3 regions of the Paenibacillus sp. FSL R5-0341 genome follow, and region 3 is predicted to be linked to each of the others. Evidence: riboswitches for the same ligand, from Rfam matches in the RefSeq annotation. Region 3 holds a riboswitch; each other region holds the start of a gene.
What was found. Region 3 has a riboswitch for cobalamin ahead of cobJ (precorrin-3B C(17)-methyltransferase). Riboswitches for the same ligand answer to the same signal wherever they lie in the genome.

Region 1 (6,074 bases), 2.1 Mb from region 3:
GGGTAGGACTTGATCGCTTCTACCAGAGCATCCATATGATTTTGCAAAATCTGCTCGTCTTCGTGTTCATGTGCAAGCAGAACATTGGTCAACCAGAGCGTCAGACAATCGACCAGAATCGTCGGTGCAGACGTACCCGTATGGTCTTCTCCCATACGTGTAATGAGTGCCGGTAATGCAAGTGGTTCCTCCAACGTATGCCATAGATAACCTGATGCCTCGCGCTGATTCTGGTGTAAACCTATACGCTCACGCATCTCGTCATCATACGCCTGAGCCGTAGCCACATACCAAGCCTCTGAGGAGCGTTGCATACAGAGACGCTCGGCAAACGAACTTTTCCCACTACGCGCTCCACCCGTCACCAACACACTCATAGCGAGACCTCTCCTTGAACCGACGAAGCACCTGTAACATTAGAGTCCGCTACATCACCCTCACTTGTACTCACATCGGCATCCGAAACCTTGTTCGTTCCATCAGATACCCCTGCACTTGCAAAGGTCGCCATCTCATTCAAGAGGAGACAGGCTGCATCAATCAGATGAAGGCTTAGCACACCACCAGTTCCTTCACCCAGCCGCATGTCCAGATCCAGCATCGGTTTCAGATCAAGTTCACGAAGCAGAGCTGCATGTCCACTTTCATGTGAAGTATGAGAAGCAATCATATAAGCCGTGCTCACGGGAGCAAGCTGTCTTGCAATTAATGCGGCCGCAGTCGAGATGAATCCATCCACGACAACAGGACATCCGTTCGCAGCTGCAGCAAGAATCACACCCGTCAGTCCGGCAATTTCCAGGCCACCCACTTTACAAAGTACGTCCAGTGCATCTTCCCGATTTGGGGAATTCACGCTCAGTGCCTGGCTAACCACGGCGGCTTTACGCTGCAATCCCGCATCATCAATCCCTGTTCCTCGCCCAACCGCTGAAGCAGGTGCAGTTCCGGTTAATGCACACATCACCGCTGCACTCGCGGTTGTATTACCAATCCCCATTTCCCCGGTAACGAACAACTGCGCTCCCTTTGCCACCTCTGCCGATACCACATCGACACCTGCAAGAATGGCTTGAATTGCTTCATCACGAGTCATTGCTGCACCCTTTGCCATGTTGGCCGTACCTTTACGAACTTTGCGGGAAAGCAGGTCAGGATGTTCCAGATCGGCATTAACCCCGATATCCACACAGATTACATCGGCTCCGGCGTGGCGGGCAAGTACGTTGACAGCAGCCCCTCCAGCCAGGAAATTAAGGACCATCTGCGGCGTTACCTCGGCTGGGAAAGCACTAATACCTTCCGCCACCACGCCGTGATCTGCGGCCATCACAATGACGGCTCTGCGATCCAAACGTGGACGAGCCTTGCCAGTGATTCCCGCAAGACGAATAACCAGTTGTTCCAGCTTACCCAGACTGCCGGGTGGTTTCGTCAATGCATCCACATGTGCGGAGGCTTCTGCCGCAATTTCTTCATTAGGACCCACGATCCGACCCAGTAACCGTTCCAACACCTGTTCATTATTCATACAGCCAGCACTTCCTTCATCAAAATATGGGTTGCCCCGCTTCGTTCATTCCTTCTCCCGCCGCAGCAAGAGCTGTGGGATTCCATTGTCAGGATGGTTCACCATCGCAGGTTTAACGCGAAAGATGTCCTGAATGTTGTCTTCAGTCATCAAGGTATGGGGCGTTCCATTCCCCACCACTTTGCCTTCTCGCAGCGCCAGAATGTGGTCGCAGAACTGCGCAGCCAAATTCAGATCGTGCAGCACAGCCACAATCGTAATGCTGTTTTTTTGCCGCCATGTCGATAATAACTCCATAAATTGCAATTGATATTTGATATCCAGAAACGTAGTGGGTTCATCCAGCAATAATAACCGTGGTTCCTGTGCCATGACCTTGGCGAGTGCCACCCGCTGACGCTGTCCTCCACTAAGTGCATCCAAAGGCCTTTCAGCCATATCGGTCAATCCCAATTCTTCCAGTACACGATCAACTACAGCCGCTCCATCTGCTGATTCTCGCCCAAGCCAATTCTGGTATGGATAACGTCCCATCTCCACGACATCCCTCACAGGATAAGAAATTGCAGGCAGGCCATCCTGTTGTAACACAGCAATCATGCGTGATAGATCTTTCCGACTGTATGAGGCGATATCCCGGCCATCCATACGTATACTGCCTGCGCTTGACTGCTCCGTTCCAGCAAGGAGCTGGAGCAGGGTAGACTTGCCACTGCCATTTGGACCAACGACACCCCACCAGTCCCCCTCCGTAACCTGCCAGGTCACCGCATCCAGGGCTTGATGACTGCCATACATTTTACCTGCCCCGGTAACTGCGAATAGCGGTTCGTCCGAATTCATACTCATGGCATCATCCCCTTCTGCAGTTTTTTGTTCCGGTGTAACAGGTAAGCGAAGAATGGTGCACCTACAAAGGCCGTCACCACACCAAGGGGAATTTCGGTCGGCGCCAGTAAGGATCGGGCAATCGTGTCTGCCCATACCATGAAGATGGCGCCACCAATGGCGGATAAAGGCACCAGCAATCGATAGTCAGGCCCCACAAGCAGCCGAAGCATATGCGGAATCACCAATCCAACGAAGCCAATAACACCGGATACAGAGACTGCTCCTGCGGTAAGAAGTGTTCCCACAGCAAGCACGGACAACTTCAAACGATCGACGCCAACCCCGATATGCGCAGCTTGACGTTCTCCCAGCGCAAGTACATTCAAGGAACGTGCACGGCTCCAGAGAAAGATCAGCCCTAACAGAAAATACGGGAAAAGGATGGCCGTATACGACCACCCACGCAGAGCCAGACTTCCCATCGTCCAGTATATAATTTCATTAATGGTCTGTTTCGACATGGTCGACAGGAAGGAAACCACCGCTCCCAAGAAACTTTGCATCACTACACCAGCCAGAATCAGACTGTGTGTTGGTATTTTGCGCCCTTCACGAGCCAGGGACATAACAAACCATAATGTTAGTACGCCCGTCAAAAAAGCTACCAGTGGCAACGTCCAGATTCCGATCAGTGCATACTGCAATCCGAAGAAAATCAAAAAGGCTGCACCCACCGAAGCACCGGATGATACGCCCAGAGTGAACGGGTCTGCCAGCGGGTTCCGAAGAACCCCCTGGAATCCCGCACCAGCAATCGCCAGCGATGCCCCCACGAGCACAGCAAGCAGTACACGTGGGAATCTGACTTTCCAGATAATCTGTTCAGCTGCTGCACTCCAGTCGGGCGTGATCCAGTCTCCGATCCATGGCAAGTGATGAAGCAGAATACCTGCAATGTCACGAATAGGCAAGGAAACCGAACCGATGCCCGTGCAGATGAGCACGGTTAACACAAGCAGCGCGATCCCTGCCGATGCGTACACGGCCAGTTTTTTACTCATTGGAACAGGTCAGGATAGATCGCTTTGGCTACTTCTTTCAGACCTTCGGTTACACGTGGGCCTGGACGGCTGAGCAGATTGGCATCTAGGCCGATGACTGCATCGTTCTTCACAGCCGTGATTTGATCCCAGCCACTGCGAGCTTTAATGATCTGATCCAGTGTTTTGGAGTTTTCATCAATGACATCGTTGGCATACAGAATCACATCCGGGTTGGAGGCAATTACGTTCTCTTCATTAATTTCATACCAGCCCTCTTTGTCCGAAGCAATATTGCTACCACCGGCTACAGTAATGAGTTCATCCATAAATTCGCCTTTACCCACAGTCCAGCCTGGGGAGAATTCAACGTATACATTTTTCTTCTCTTCCGGTTTAACTGCCTTCACTGCTTCAGTTACATCTGTCACATCCTGTTTCATCTGTGTGATGATCTCCTGAGCTTTTTCTTGATGATCCGTGATTTTACCGAATGTTTCAATATTGTTCATCACATCGTCGATGGATTTTGGATCCGTTTTGAAAATGGTAATGCCCAGTTCACGCAGTTTCTTCACTGCATCTTCGCTCATGGAGATACCTGTGAATACAATATCAGCTTCAGCCGCAATGATAGACTCTTCGTTCGGCTTCGTTATGCCACCCATTTTCGCTTTGGTTGTTGCCGCTTCAGGATAATCATCATAGTCGGATACCCCTACAATCTGCTCGTCCAAGCCAAGTGCGAATAGTGTTTCGGTCTCAGCTGGAGACACGGATACGATTTTGGCTGGTGCCTTTTCAAATGTAAAGGACTCACCCGTTGCATCGGTAACGGTAAGTGGATATTGTGTTTTGAGATCCGTCTGCGCCTGGCCTTGGGACTGCTCCTGTGCCGGTTGCTGTGAAGTACCTGTGCCCTCGTTCGTTGTTGCATTGCCACATCCGGCCAAAGCCAGTGCGAGTGCCGCTGCACTCAGCAGGGACGCTACGCTTTTCCAATTCTTGAAATTCATTCTGTTATTCTCCCCTTCTCTATTTGTACTATTTTCTTGCATCGTGCTCGAGCTTTTACTACCAATGCCTTGGTGTTCCTGTACAAGTTAAACCCATCATTTCACACAGGTCCACTCCGATTGCAGTACCATCTTCCGATGTATCTTTCTTGTAGAAAGCTTTAAGCGAACACTCCGTTTCTTCAGATCGGTTCTGCACTCTTCGTTAACGTGTAAATGTCTGGTTCATCTTATATGAACAATAAAAAATCCCTAATCCTTACGTCAGGATCAGGGATGACGTCTCGCATATGGCGATCTGTACATGTTCAACATATTGTTGTGCATGCACATAGAACTGCCCGAAACGCTGTCCTTTCCTCGAAGGAACACCGGTTTGAACGTCCAGGGCAGGTAACCTGACTTACAGGAATTGTTCCTGATTTACAGTGGCGGGACCGTGCCGGACTTGCACCGGCTTCCCTATTTCACCCGTATGCCATCCATGACTGGATATAGCCATGAACCATTACTGCATGCACGCGGGACCCTTGGTCGCTGATATGAATTAACCCATTCAAGTGAGCCATCTGCATTCATGTTCAGACATTATTGCCTGTCACACGAAACTACAGTGCTGTCACACTTCTGTTGTGATTATAGGTTATATTGCACATCCTTACAACCCGATTCACGGAAAATCCACCCTCGTGCCAACCCACTGATCTCTATGTTGTTCCAGCCGCACCTGTATCGCTTGCCCCGGAATCACCTGCGTATCCCAGAATTCCAGATTGGCAATGAGACGGGATAATGCATACCGGATTACACCGCCGTGGGTGACCACAATAATGGTGGGCACGCCTGAGTCAGGAGAGGGCATGGACGGACAATTCGACCCTATGCACTCTTGTAGAAATAAATCGATTCGTGCAGTGAATGACTGCCATGACTCCCCCTCGGGCGGGGTGACGTCCTGCGGAGCATCGATCCAGTCCCGGTACTGTTGGTTGTCCTTGAGTTGATCGTACGTTAATCCTTCCCATTGACCAAAATCAACCTCTCGCAGACGTGGTTCCAGCTTCACATGGCCTAATAAATGGGGCCCGATCATTGCCAGGGTCTGCTGACAACGGAGCAGATCACTGCAATATATCAAGTCCCACGAGACGTTGCTCAATTGCTCGCGTAGTGAAGCCAGTTCTCTTTCTGCATCCGGCAGCAAAGCGATATCGGTATGCCCCAGATATTTTTTTTCCACATTCCATGCGGTTGTGCCATGACGTATAAACAGAATATTTCGTTGCTGTGATCCATTCTGCCCTGCAGTTACTTCCATAACAATGTACCTCCAGCGAGCCATATTCCGAGCGTTACCAGTGTACACAGGATTACAAAAGAACCCGCTGACCAGAACATGAGACGTGTCGTTCGCACAATATCCTCTGCTGCCATCGGACGTGTTGCCTCACCCATATAGGCACGAAAAGAAGCTACGCCATGGTACACATTGTGTCCACCAAGTCTGATCCCCAGTGCTCCGGCCACCGCCGATTCGGGAAAACCACTATTCGGACTTGGATGCAATCTGGCATCTCGGGTCACCATACGTGCTGCGCCTTTGGCATCCAGTTTCATGACCCATGCACCCAAGATCAGCAGGATGGCGGTGAGCCG
Region 2 (6,074 bases), 810 kb from region 3:
AAGTTGAACTGCCTGATGACCCTGCCTTCATTTACGGAGATGAAGTATTGCTGGAGCAGGTGCTGGTCAATATCATCAGCAACGCCATCAAATATTCGCCTGATGAGAGCCGAATTGTCATCACGGTGACGAGTGATAAGAGCCTAAGTCAATTGATGATCTGGGTAGCTGATCAAGGCATTGGTATACCGGAAGCGGAAAGAACACGTATATTCGATAAGTTCTATCGCTCGGAGTCCACTCAGCATGTTACAGGAACGGGGCTTGGTCTGGCGATCTGCAAAGGTATTGTGGAGGTCCACGGAGGTACCATTGTGGCAGAGCCGAATCCGGGCGGGGGAACGAGAATGCGCATAAATATCCCCATGGAGGCTCACGGATTGCGGTTTCCCTATTCAGAACAAGGAGAGGTTGAAGAATAACATGAACGGACCACTAGGGGCTCGCATATTGGTGATCGATGATGAGCCGCAAATTCGCAAATTGCTCAAGGTCACCCTACAGGCGCACCAATTCGAACTCCACGAGTGTGGGGATGGCGAAGAGGGCGTCATTCAGGCCAGTATTGTACATCCGGATCTGATCATCCTTGATCTTGGTTTGCCGGGCATGTCTGGCATGGAAGTACTTCGCCGGATTCGCGAATGGTCACAAGTGCCGATAATCGTGCTGACAGCGAAGGATCAGGAGGGAGACAAAATTGCCGCGCTGGATGGTGGTGCAGATGATTATGTGACCAAACCATTCGGAATGGGTGAATTGGTTGCACGTATTCGGGTGGCGCTGCGTCATGTAGCCAAAACGACGGATGAGCCGATACTGCGCTTCGGATCACTTACGGTTGATCTGGCCCAAAGGCAAGTTGAACTGGAGGGTACTTTGGTCAAATTAACCCCAACCGAATATGAGATGCTGAAGGTGCTCGCCTCGAATGCGGGGAAGATCATCACCCAGCGTCAGCTTTTGCAGCAAGTATGGGGAGGGCATCATCATGAGTCTGACAGTCACTATCTGCGGGTATATGTGGGCCATCTGCGTAAAAAATTAAATGAAGATCCGACAAATCCCCGATATATTCAGACGGAGCCTGGTATTGGTTATCGCTTCTTGCTTTCTGCCGAATAAGGTTCAAGGGAGCGGGGCGTTTCTTATCAAATGAATGCGATGCACGCTTTAGTGGGTGAGCGCTACGGAACGAACAAAACACCGTCCCCTTTAGCAGTAAAGGAAACGGTGCTTTTTTATTATGACGTGTATTTTGGCAACCAGTCGCCGTGAGCTTCAATCAACTCATCACACATCGCTACGATGTCATCGATAGACAGTTCGGCAGCCGTGTGTGGATCAAGCATGGCGGCGTGATAGATATGTTCTTTTTTGCCGGTAATTGCCGCTTCAATCGTCAGGAGTTGAGTGTTGATGTTGGTCCGGTTCAATGCCGCGAGTTGTGGAGGCAGGTCACCAATGTACGTAGGGCTGATCCCTGATCCATCCACCAGACAAGGTACCTCGACACATGCCTCGCGCGGCAGATTCGTAATCAATCCGTTGTTCATGACGTTACCGCCAATTTTGTAAGGTTGGTTCGTCTCCATAGCCTCCATAATATGCGACGCGTATTCCCGGCTACGGGTATGTTCAATATTTTCGCTGGCAAACAGCTTGGTACGCATCTCTTTCCAGCCTTCAATCTGGTTCACACACCGGCGTGGATACTCATCCAGTGGAATGTTGAAGCGTTCGATTAGCTCCGGGTAATTCCGTTTGATGAAATAAGGGTGGTACTCGGCATTGTGCTCGGAGGATTCCGTTACATAATAGCCAAAACGCTGCATCAGCTCAAAACGAACCATGTCGTCATGCTGTTCCTTCTGTTTTTCTTTCGCCAAACGTTTAATCTCGGGGTACAGATCCTGCCCGTCTTTTGTAACTTCGAGCAGCCACGCCATGTGGTTGATGCCTGCAATTTTGGCTACGACGCCTGTCTGATCGATCCCCAGTGCATCGAACATATGCGGCACACATACCTGTACACTATGACACAATCCTACGGTTTTGATCCCACCATGCACGTTCATGACGTTGGTAAGCACAGCCATCGGGTTGGTATAGTTCAGGAACCAGGCATCCGGACATACTTCTTGCATATCCCGGGCAAAATCCAGCATGACCGGAATCGTACGCAGATTACGGAAAATTCCACCGATGCCGAGTGTATCTGCAATCGTTTGACGTAGTCCGTATTTTTTCGGAATCTCGAAGTCCGTAATGGTACATGGATCATATCCACCGACCTGAATGGCGTTGATGACATATTTGGCTCCACGCAGCGCTTCTTTGCGATCATGATATACGTTAATGACACAACGACTTCCAATCGAACGGGCCAGACTGGTCAGCAATCGCTCTGAGTCGCTCAAACGTTCAGCATCGATATCAAACAATGCCAGCTCAAAATCCTGCAGTGCTTCAGTCATCATGACATCACCCAATACATTTTTAACAAAGACGGTGCTTCCTGCACCGAGAAACGTAATTTTGTTCATCTTAAGTTCAGCCTCCCTGAAAAATGTTGTACCCCAACTATAGGCCGATTCGGCACATATAACTATGGCTCAACCCCTTTCAAACATGGCATAATCCCATTTTTGTTTCCGTTTTCAACTAATATTTATTGACTTTAGCTGTTATAATTTAATTAGGTATATAAATGTTGATCTGCAAAAGGAAATAAGGAGGGAGGGCGAAAAAGTGAGTCGCATTGAGATGAATGTGGTTCCCGCCGGCTGGACACAGATGGAATTGATTTTGTTGTTTTTCGGGTGGGAGGCATGTGATCCTGCGCATTATTGGGGACCGGGTGTACGTGATTCTTACATTGTGCACTACATCCATGAAGGACGGGGCACCGTGTACATGGGGGATCGGGAGTACAAGCTGAATCGGGGACAGGGCTTTGTGATTCTTCCAGATACACTTATTCATTATGAGGCAGATCCGCAGGAGCCCTGGACGTATTCGTGGTTTGGATTCAAGGGCGTACAAGCCAAAGCATTCATGCAACGTGCCCAGTTAAGTCCAGAGCGACCAGTGTATGATGCCCATGATACGAATACGATGGAACACTTGTATACGGAAATGGTTCAGGCTTCTACACGTCCGGGAGGTGATGTGATGAACCAGAGTCTCTTGTACCGCTTGATGGCAGAATTAATCTCCTCTTCTCCTGTGGAGGAGGAAATAGGACAGCTCCTTTCGAGCAAAGAGACGTACATCCGACAGGCAGTTCAGTTTATGGAGAACAGGTACAGCCAGCGAACCTCCATTCTGGATATTGCACAAGCTGTGGGGCTGGATCGCACGTATCTATCGGGGTTGTTTAAGGAGCGCTATGGCATGTCGCTACAGTCCTTTTTCCTGGAGTACCGCATGAATCGAGCTGCTGAACTTCTACAAAATCCAGGGCTGTCGGTCAGTGAAGTGGCACATTCAGTTGGCTATACGGACCCATTATTGTTTTCGAAGATGTTTAAGCGAGTGACCGGTGTATCTCCAAAGGGTTCGAGAAATCGAGATTAGCCGCATCTAGTGTTTCAAATTTAAAAGAAAAGTTTTGATCATTAATCGTTGTCCCGCTATACTGATACAGAAGTGTAATTGAATATGTGGAACTTGGTGCTTTGCCCGTCAGGGTGGAAGCTTAATAGGGAAGTCCGGTGTGATACCGGCGCGGTCCCGCCACTGTAACAGAGGAGTCAGGTAGCGATAAATCCACTGGTTTAAGCCGGGAAGGAGCTGCAAGTGACGATGATTCTGGAGCCAGGAGACCTGCCAGGTTTAACAAACACAGTAGTACCCTACGGGAGATAGGAAGGTGTTTAGAGAGCATGATTTTTTCTGAAAATCTGTTTATTTAAGGCGTCCTCATCCAGTAACACGGAGAGGGACGCTTTTTTTGATATGTAGGAGAACATCATGGCACATACATAAAGTTTTGGGGAAGGGCGTTTGAGCACTTGAGCAGATATATCGTTAAACGATTAGTACAACTGGTAGCCGTATTGTTCGGCATCACGTTCCTGACATTCCTGCTAACCTACCTGTCTCCTGGAGATCCAGCCAGACTTATGCTCATGTCTACAGGTGTAACGCCATCGGATGAGCTGGTCAGGCAGGTGAGGTCAGAGCTTGGATTGGACCAACCCTTTCTCTATCGATATGGGACATGGCTGGGACAGGTGGTGACCGGAGACTTCGGTACGTCATATAAATACAATCGTCCAGTACTGGATGTGCTCATGGCACGGCTCCCGGCAACGCTTTGGCTGACAGGAAGCGCCATGCTTCTGGTTATTCTGGTCTCCTTTCCACTGGGAATGCTGTCGGCTGTCTATCGCAACAAATGGCTTGATTATGTCATTCGTTTGTTCTCCTTTGCCGGATTATCGATGCCCAGCTTCTGGTTGGGTATGTTGCTCATGTTGGTCTTCGGTGTACAGCTAAAGCTGCTGCCAGTGATGGGCAATGCCGGCTGGAACAGTCTGATTCTGCCCGCATGTACACTTGCGATTCCACTTGTTGCCCAGTACAGCAGACAGATTCGTACGGTCCTGCTTGAGGAGACAAGCCAGAACTATGTGATCGGAGCAAGATCCAGAGGTGTGAAGGAGTCGATCATTATTTTACGTCATATTCTCCCTAATGCTCTGCTGCCGATCGTTACCCTTATGGGCATGACGACAGGTGCCTTGTTAGGTGGTGCAGCCATTGTGGAAAGTTTATTTGTGTGGCCGGGTGTTGGCCAGATGGCGGTGGATGCCATTTTTACAAGGGATTATCCTCTGATTCAGGGGTATGTCATCTGGATGGCGATCATATATGTCACGCTGAATCTGCTGGTTGACGTATGGACACATCTTCGTGATCCTCGAATCCGACTGGATGTGGATGTATAGATGAGAGCCTTCAGACTTGTATTACTGCAAAATCGTTGGTTCACATTCCTGCTGTCTCTAACCGTCTTCTGGATAATTCTCGCCATGGTTGCACCGCTACTTGCACCACACGATCCACTAGCAACGAACTTTGCCAAAGTGTTGCAGCCATCCGACGCCGAATATCCCCTTGGAACCGATCAGCTTGGCCGCTGTGTATTGTCACGTCTTCTGTACGGGGCACGAACCTCGTTGCTGCTAACCTTTATGATGATTGGTATTGTGTTCGTACTAGGTGTAGCAATTGGGGTCATCGCCGGATTTGCGCGGGGTCTGACGGATACGGTGCTTATGCGGCTGTCTGATACATTAATGGCGTTTCCCGGCCTTATTTTTGCGATCGCTGTGGTAGGCATGCTTGGACCGGGATTGTTCAATACGGTGCTGGCACTGTCGGTTGTCTGGTGGGCGAAATATGCACGGATGGCCAGAAGCCTGGTGATTTCCCTTCAGCAAAAGGAATATGTCGCTGCCGCTGCTTTCAGCGGAGCACGTAAGATCCAGATCATCGGCAGGACGATCCTGCCTAATATGATGTCTCCACTCATCGTCATGGCGATGATGGATGTGGGGGGGATGATGCTGTCCATCTCGGGGTTGTCGTTTCTCGGGCTTGGCGCGCAGCCACCGAACCCCGAGTGGGGGGCCATGTTAAATGAAGGCAGAAGATATTTGCAGACTGCGCCGTGGTTGTTGATTTATCCGGGCCTGGCGATATTTAGCACTGTCATTATTTTTAATTTACTGGGAGACAGCCTGCGAGATGTACTTGATCCCAAGAAAAATACAGCTTAACTGGAGGAACCAGAATGAAGAGGAATTTACAAAAATCAATCCTGCTCACCATCGTATCCATGTTCGTTGTGTTCTTGCTTGCAGCTTGTGGTACTACCAATAATCCATCGACCTCGTCGGATGCAACGGAGAAGTCGGCGGCTACGGACAATGGTACGACAAGTGCACCAACGCATCTGAATGTGGCCCTGTTCTGGCTTGGCAGCAACCTGGACCCGGCAGAAGAATGGAACGGCTGGACACTTACGCGTGCAGCGATTGGTGAGACACTGATTCAGTTTGAAG
Region 3 (6,074 bases):
ATTGTGCCTTTCATGCTGATTCAGCAGGTGAATATGGATAATCTGATGCCCTACTTTCATGTCGATCCCGCGGGTGTGGGAAAAGGGAGCTGGTACATATTTTCTTTTTATGGAGAGATGATCGCATTGCCTTTCGTCGTCAAGGGCAGTGATTTTCGCTTCAAACCTGTGTTCTGGGGGATGATTATTTCCGGATTGCTGATGATTCTGATTATGGTGGAAACCATCACGTCGATTGGTGTGCCTATCGCCTCCAGACTGGTATACCCTTCGTATGAACTGGCAAGGCAGTTGCAAATCAGTGACTTTCTGGACCGGTTTGACCTGGCGCTGGCAGCGGCAACCTTGCCTACCATGATTACGAAAATTGCATTTGATCTGTATTTTGTCTGCTGGGGATTGAAGCGGATGATCCCGAACGTATCGGGAAAGGTCATGACAGGCCCAGTCGCGCTGGTGGGTTTTGTCTGTGCCTTCTGGTTTTTCAGAAACGCAATTCAGCTCTATCGATTTACTCGGGAATGGACATGGATCGCCATTGTATTTGAAGTGATGTTCCCTCTCGTGCTGTTTCTTTTCCTTCGTCCTCGCAAAAAGAAGGCACAAGAATCGAAAGATTCCATGAAGGATGTAGAGAAAGGACGGAAGGATTCTCACGGTGGAGAACTCCAGCCTTCCTGATACATTCCATCAAAAATCGTTATAGATGAACGGGCAAAAAGAGAGGAAGTGCAGTTTCCCTTCACAGAAGTACCCTGTATACTGTAGTCAGACTGAGATGAACATTCGGCTGAACTAACGGGGGGAACATGAATGGCTCAACATTTGGCAGGTGTACGTGTAGCATTGACAGGACCACGAAAATCGAAAGAAATGTCCTTACTGGTTGAAAAAATGGGTGGAATCCCGCTTGTGCGACCGGCACAGGGAACGGTATTTCTGGATGACCGGAATATCAGGGACGGGCTGGTATCCTGGATCTCGGACCCGCCGGACTGGGCGGTATTGACCACGGGCATGGGATTGGACGCTTTGTTTGAGATGGCCGAGGATATGGAAGTGGCGGGAAAATTACTGGATGCATTGTCGGAATCCCCGATTGCAGCCAGAGGGTACAAGACGGTAAATGCACTCAGAAAGCGCAAGTTAACGCCGCTGGTACGAGATGATGATGGTAGTACGGACGGGCTCATTCGTGAATTCGCATCCCATGATCTTAAAGGAAAAAAGGTTATGTTGCAGCTTCACGGGGAGACAGCTCCCAAGCTTGTAGCCTGGTTGGAAGAACAAGGGGCAATTGTTCGTCAAGTGCTGCCTTATCGCCATGTACCGCCGGAAGAGGCAGAGCTGGAACTGCTTTTAAATGAGATTATACAGCGTGAGGTTGATGCGGTTGCCTTCACGAGTGGACCGCAGGTCCGGTTTCTGACTGAATATGCAGCATCGCAGGACAAGCTTGAACCGATGCTCGCAGCCTTCAGACAAGGTGTAATCCCTGCCTCTGTAGGGAAAGTCACAGCAAACTCCATGCGTGAAGAGGGCATTGAGGCGCTGGTCATTCCAGAGGAAGAGAAGATGGGCGCACTCATCGTTGAACTCGGACGTTACTTTGCGGCGGGGCATGCGGACAAAGTTCGTGGCCTGCAATAACAGTTGATCAATATGTATTAACGTGTATTCAATCCTAAGGTAGTTGGATGATTTAAAACGAATCGTATATGCATAGCTTACTCCTGGTTCTGATCCGATTTCTGGATCAGGACTTTTTTCTGTTTTGTCTGAAAATAGAAGAATGGACAAGTATCACAAGCATGGACATTATTTCCTGAGCGGTGTTATTATGAAAACAATATTGAATGAAAACAAGCAAGGTGCTCTTGCGTGCAGCAAGAGGTAACAGGGAATCGGGTGAAAGTCCCGAGCGGTCCCGCCACTGTAATGGTGAAGCCCTTTTTGATCCAAGTCACTCGCAAAAAGCCGGGGAAGACAGAAAAGGAAGCTGATGATCCAAAGCCAGGAGACCTACCTTGCATGTGTCACCGAACCCTTCGCGGAAAGGAATGGTGTACGAAGAATCAGGAATTGGGCGAACAAGCAGTTCGCCCGGCTGGCCCCTTTGGGCCACATAGTCACAGGAATACCCTTTGGGAGTCTGGGACTGTGTTCTTGAGTGTACGTACATGCGTATCCCATCCGTTATAAGGATGGGATTTTTTTGTTTTTTTAGATAAATGTACATCCTTGCGAAACCCAACCATATGTCGGGAAATTGCAGGTAGAGGAATAGATTAGTTTGATCATGCAGTTGGTTTAGAAGAGCTGGGTTCGATGATTTGCGTTGACAGGACGACGAATTGAACACGCTTTACAGTTAGGGAGAAGGTCGGCATAGCCGCCCTTCTTCACTGTTTAATCCGTAGGACAAGTGTGATGGAGGAGGAGAAGCAATGCAAGGTCAAGGCAAGCTGCTGATTATCGGGTTCGGTCCGGGAGCGATGGAACATATCACGAAGCGGGCACTCGAGGCACTTCAGGAGAGCGAGGTTATTATCGGATACAACACTTATGTGGATCTTATCCGACCTCTGTTGAACGGGCAAGCGATTGTACGCACAGGCATGACGGAGGAAGTAAGCCGCGCACAAGAAGCGGTCAGACAGGCGGAGATGGGCAAAATTGTTGCCGTAATCTCCAGTGGTGACGCAGGCGTCTATGGTATGGCAGGTTTGGTATACGAGGTGCTGATGGAGCAAGGCTGGAAGCCGGATACCGGTGTTGCCGTTGAGGTCATTCCGGGTGTGTCGGCCATTCAATCTTGTGCTTCACTGTTGGGTGCCCCGGTCATGCATGATGCATGTACGATCAGCCTCAGTGATCACCTCACGCCGTGGGAGACCATTATTCGCCGGGTCGAAGCCGCAGCGTCCGCTGATTTTGTCATTGCTCTGTACAATCCACGCAGTGGACGGCGTACACGTCAGATCGTGGAGACGCAGGAAATGATTCTGCGTTATCGTGACCCACAGACCCCGGTAGGTCTGGTGAAAAGTGCATATCGTGAGCGTCAGGACGTTGTCATGACCACACTCGAGGATATGCTGAATCATGATATCGGCATGCTGACGACGGTGATTATCGGCAACTCCTCGACCATGATGTACGAAGGACTCATGGTCACACCGCGCGGGTATCAGCGGAAATACACGCTGAACACCGCGGAACAGTCGCTCAGACCTCATGAGCGACTGCGCACGGAAGCCGAGCCATGGTCGCTCGGCGCAAGGGAAGCCCGCGCTGCCGCCTCCGGCGAGGCAGCGGGCGAGAGCGCGGCCAGCGATGCATTGGCCGCGCAGCCACAGGCGGAGCCAGCCCTGCGCGGCGCAAGCGCCGGAGCGGGTATGGCTCCGCAAGGGCAGCCGCCCGCTGGCGCCGGGGCTGCTGCCGCTACGCCTGCGGCAAGCCCGGCGAGCAGCGCTGGCACCGCCGTGCTTGCCGGCGAGCGACCTGCGCCCGTTGCGGCAGAGGCCGCTCCGGGCCGAGTCGCGGAAGCGCCACGCGCCGGCGCAGCTGCGCTCGCCGCTGAGGCGTTGACGCGGCTCGCGGCAGGCGGAGCGCTCGCGGGCGAATCGGCGAGCCGCTGGCTGGATACAGCAGCGCCGAGCCGAACGGCAAGTGCGCAGCAGGCCGCGACCGCAACGGCGGTACGCACTGCGCCCGAGCCTGGGCGCAAGGCGCCGCTGTTCGAAGTCGGCGTGTCGCCCGGCGTGGGCAACAAAAAATTCACCGCCACCCAGATGGCGCTGCTGGCGCAGTGTGCAAGTGAAGACGGCGAACTGGAATACACGCCAGAGCACCAGATTATTTTGAGAGTGCCGACGTTTGAACCGGACTCGTTGGTTGAAGAGCTGCGTGCAGCGAATTTTATCGTTGTGCCGATCGGCGATGTCATCAAGGTGAAGGCCTGTGACTTCTGCAACATGGAGAAGGACGATGCTGTCCCGATGGCTAACCATTTACAGGCTGTAATAGGTGGATTGGGTGCACCCAAAGAAACGAGTGTGGCATTGAATGGTTGCGGTATGGCATGTTACGGGGCAGTGCTGGAGGATATCGGCATCGTGTATCGCAAAGGTGCATATGACCTGTTCCTCGGGGGCAAGAAGTTCGGACGTAATGCTCACCCTGCCCAGCCCGTAGCGGAGGGAATTCCGGGTGACCAGATTGGTGGGATTGTGGAAAGGATTGTAGCCGATTACAAGGAAAAAGGCCATCCGAACGAGCGATTCCACAAATTCTTCAAACGAGTCGGTGTAATTCAGGGCTTCCGCCATGTGGATGCACCGGTCACGGTGGAAGTAAACCCGATATGTGGTGACTAATTCCTTACTAAATCCTGACTAAGCCTTGATTAAGTCCTTGACTGAATCGCTTCCTTTGGGAAGACGTGATGGTGTAACTTGTCAGGCGTATCTAATAATTTGCAATATTCGCTGAATTTCAGCTGACATAGATGGATTGATTATTACGAGTAATGTAGCGAATGGATGGAATGATTGGTTTGATTTCGTTTTTGCCGGATGAACTGGAGTGCCGAATGAATATGAAAAGTCTGATCTGCGGGTCAGACGGGGGAGGAATAACAAAAGATGGATGCAATATTGTTGGTGGGACACGGGAGTCGAGATCCTGAGGGGAACCGGGAACTGAAGGAATTTGCAAATGAGGTAGCAGCAAAGGCACCGGAAAATACGCTGGTGGAGACCTGTTTTCTGGAGTTAACGAGACCAAGTATTGCTGAAGGCGTTACCGCTTGTGTGGATCGAGGGGCAACACGTGTCGTGTTGGTGCCGATCATTTTGTTTGCTGCCGGTCATGCCAAGATTGATATTCCTAACGCTATTGACCGTGCGAAGGCACGTTATCCACAGGTGGAATTTGTATATGGTCGCCCCATTGGTGTTCATGAGAAAGTCGTTCAAATCATGCAGACCCGTCTGCAAGAAGCTCAACCTGTACTTGTGGCATCCCAAGGCGGAACAGCGGTAGCGGCTCCACCTGCTCCGGTGACGGATGAAGAGACCGCAGTACTGGTGCTTGGACGGGGAAGCAGTGACCCGGATGCCAACAGTGACTTTTTCAAAATGACCCGGATGTTATGGGAGAAACTGCCGTACAAGTGGACGGAAAGCAGCTTTATTGGCGTAACTCAGCCCTCATTCCCGGATGGATTAGAGCGCTGTCTCTTGCTAGGTGCGAAGAAAATCATCATTATGCCTTATTTCCTGTTCACAGGTGTACTGATCAAGCGCATTGATGAAATGACCGCAGAATTTGCAGCAGCACATCCAGACATTCAGGTCGAGGTTGGCGGATACTTTGGATTTCACCCGAAACTGGTTGAACTCGTACTGGAGCGGGCCCATGAGGGGTTATACGGACGTGTAACAGCCAACTGTGACAACTGCCAATTCAGACTGGAAGCAGCCAAACACCATCACCACCATCATGATCACGACCATGGGCATGACCACGATCATCACCATGACCACGATCATCACCATGATCACGACCACGACCACGACCATGATCACGATCATGGACATGAGCACAGTCACGATCACCATCATGAACACAGCCATGTGCACCATCACGATCATTCGGATCATGATCATTCGCATCGTCATGACGAGCATGACCATCAGCACGTACATGCACATGAAGACCACTCGCATAAGCATGATCACGATCATGAGCATAAACAGACTGCCGTCGATCGTGAAGCATCACTCGATTATCATCATGATCACGATGGAGAGTTGCATCATACTCATCACGAGCATGAAGGAAATGCACAAGAAGATGCTTCTCCCGATCAGGCTGAGATTGCAGCAACTTCAGAGCAGGTGAATCGTCCATGATCTTCATGTTGTGTGGTACAAGTGATGCACGGGAACTGGCTCTACAGATTCAGCAGCAAGGTGCAGACGTGCTGACTTCTGTTGTAACCGACAGTGCGGCGAATAGCCTGACAGAAGCCGGATTACCTGTTCGGACAGGCCGTTTGACTGTGGAAG

Region 1: another riboswitch for cobalamin. It lies ahead of MKX75_RS07080 (ABC transporter substrate-binding protein); the one in region 3 lies ahead of cobJ (precorrin-3B C(17)-methyltransferase).
Region 2: another riboswitch for cobalamin. It lies ahead of nikB (nickel ABC transporter permease); the one in region 3 lies ahead of cobJ (precorrin-3B C(17)-methyltransferase).

The regions. Positions count from the first base shown of each region.
Region 1 covers NZ_CP150241.1:1,590,634-1,596,707, reverse strand. The annotation lists gene cobU (bifunctional adenosylcobinamide kinase/adenosylcobinamide-phosphate guanylyltransferase) at 1-377, opposite strand, end outside; gene cobT (nicotinate-nucleotide--dimethylbenzimidazole phosphoribosyltransferase) at 374-1,531, opposite strand; gene MKX75_RS07090 (ABC transporter ATP-binding protein) at 1,577-2,329, opposite strand; gene MKX75_RS07085 (iron chelate uptake ABC transporter family permease subunit) at 2,377-3,423, opposite strand; gene MKX75_RS07080 (ABC transporter substrate-binding protein) at 3,420-4,418, opposite strand; cobalamin riboswitch at 4,789-4,936, opposite strand; gene MKX75_RS07075 (histidine phosphatase family protein) at 5,089-5,736, opposite strand; gene cbiB (adenosylcobinamide-phosphate synthase CbiB) at 5,727-6,074, opposite strand, start outside.
Region 2 covers NZ_CP150241.1:277,696-283,769, forward strand. The annotation lists gene MKX75_RS01290 (ATP-binding protein) at 1-422, shown strand, start outside; gene MKX75_RS01295 (response regulator) at 424-1,125, shown strand; gene MKX75_RS01300 (alpha-glucosidase/alpha-galactosidase) at 1,245-2,546, opposite strand; gene MKX75_RS01305 (AraC family transcriptional regulator) at 2,752-3,579, shown strand; cobalamin riboswitch at 3,657-3,851, shown strand; gene nikB (nickel ABC transporter permease) at 4,017-4,955, shown strand; gene nikC (nickel transporter permease) at 4,956-5,789, shown strand; gene MKX75_RS01320 (ABC transporter substrate-binding protein) at 5,804-6,074, shown strand, end outside.
Region 3 covers NZ_CP150241.1:6,036,237-6,042,310, reverse strand. The annotation lists gene MKX75_RS27115 (endospore germination permease) at 1-681, shown strand, start outside; gene MKX75_RS27110 (uroporphyrinogen-III synthase) at 814-1,650, shown strand; cobalamin riboswitch at 1,853-2,045, shown strand; gene cobJ (precorrin-3B C(17)-methyltransferase) at 2,448-4,379, shown strand; gene MKX75_RS27100 (sirohydrochlorin chelatase) at 4,647-5,918, shown strand; gene cobK (precorrin-6A reductase) at 5,915-6,074, shown strand, end outside.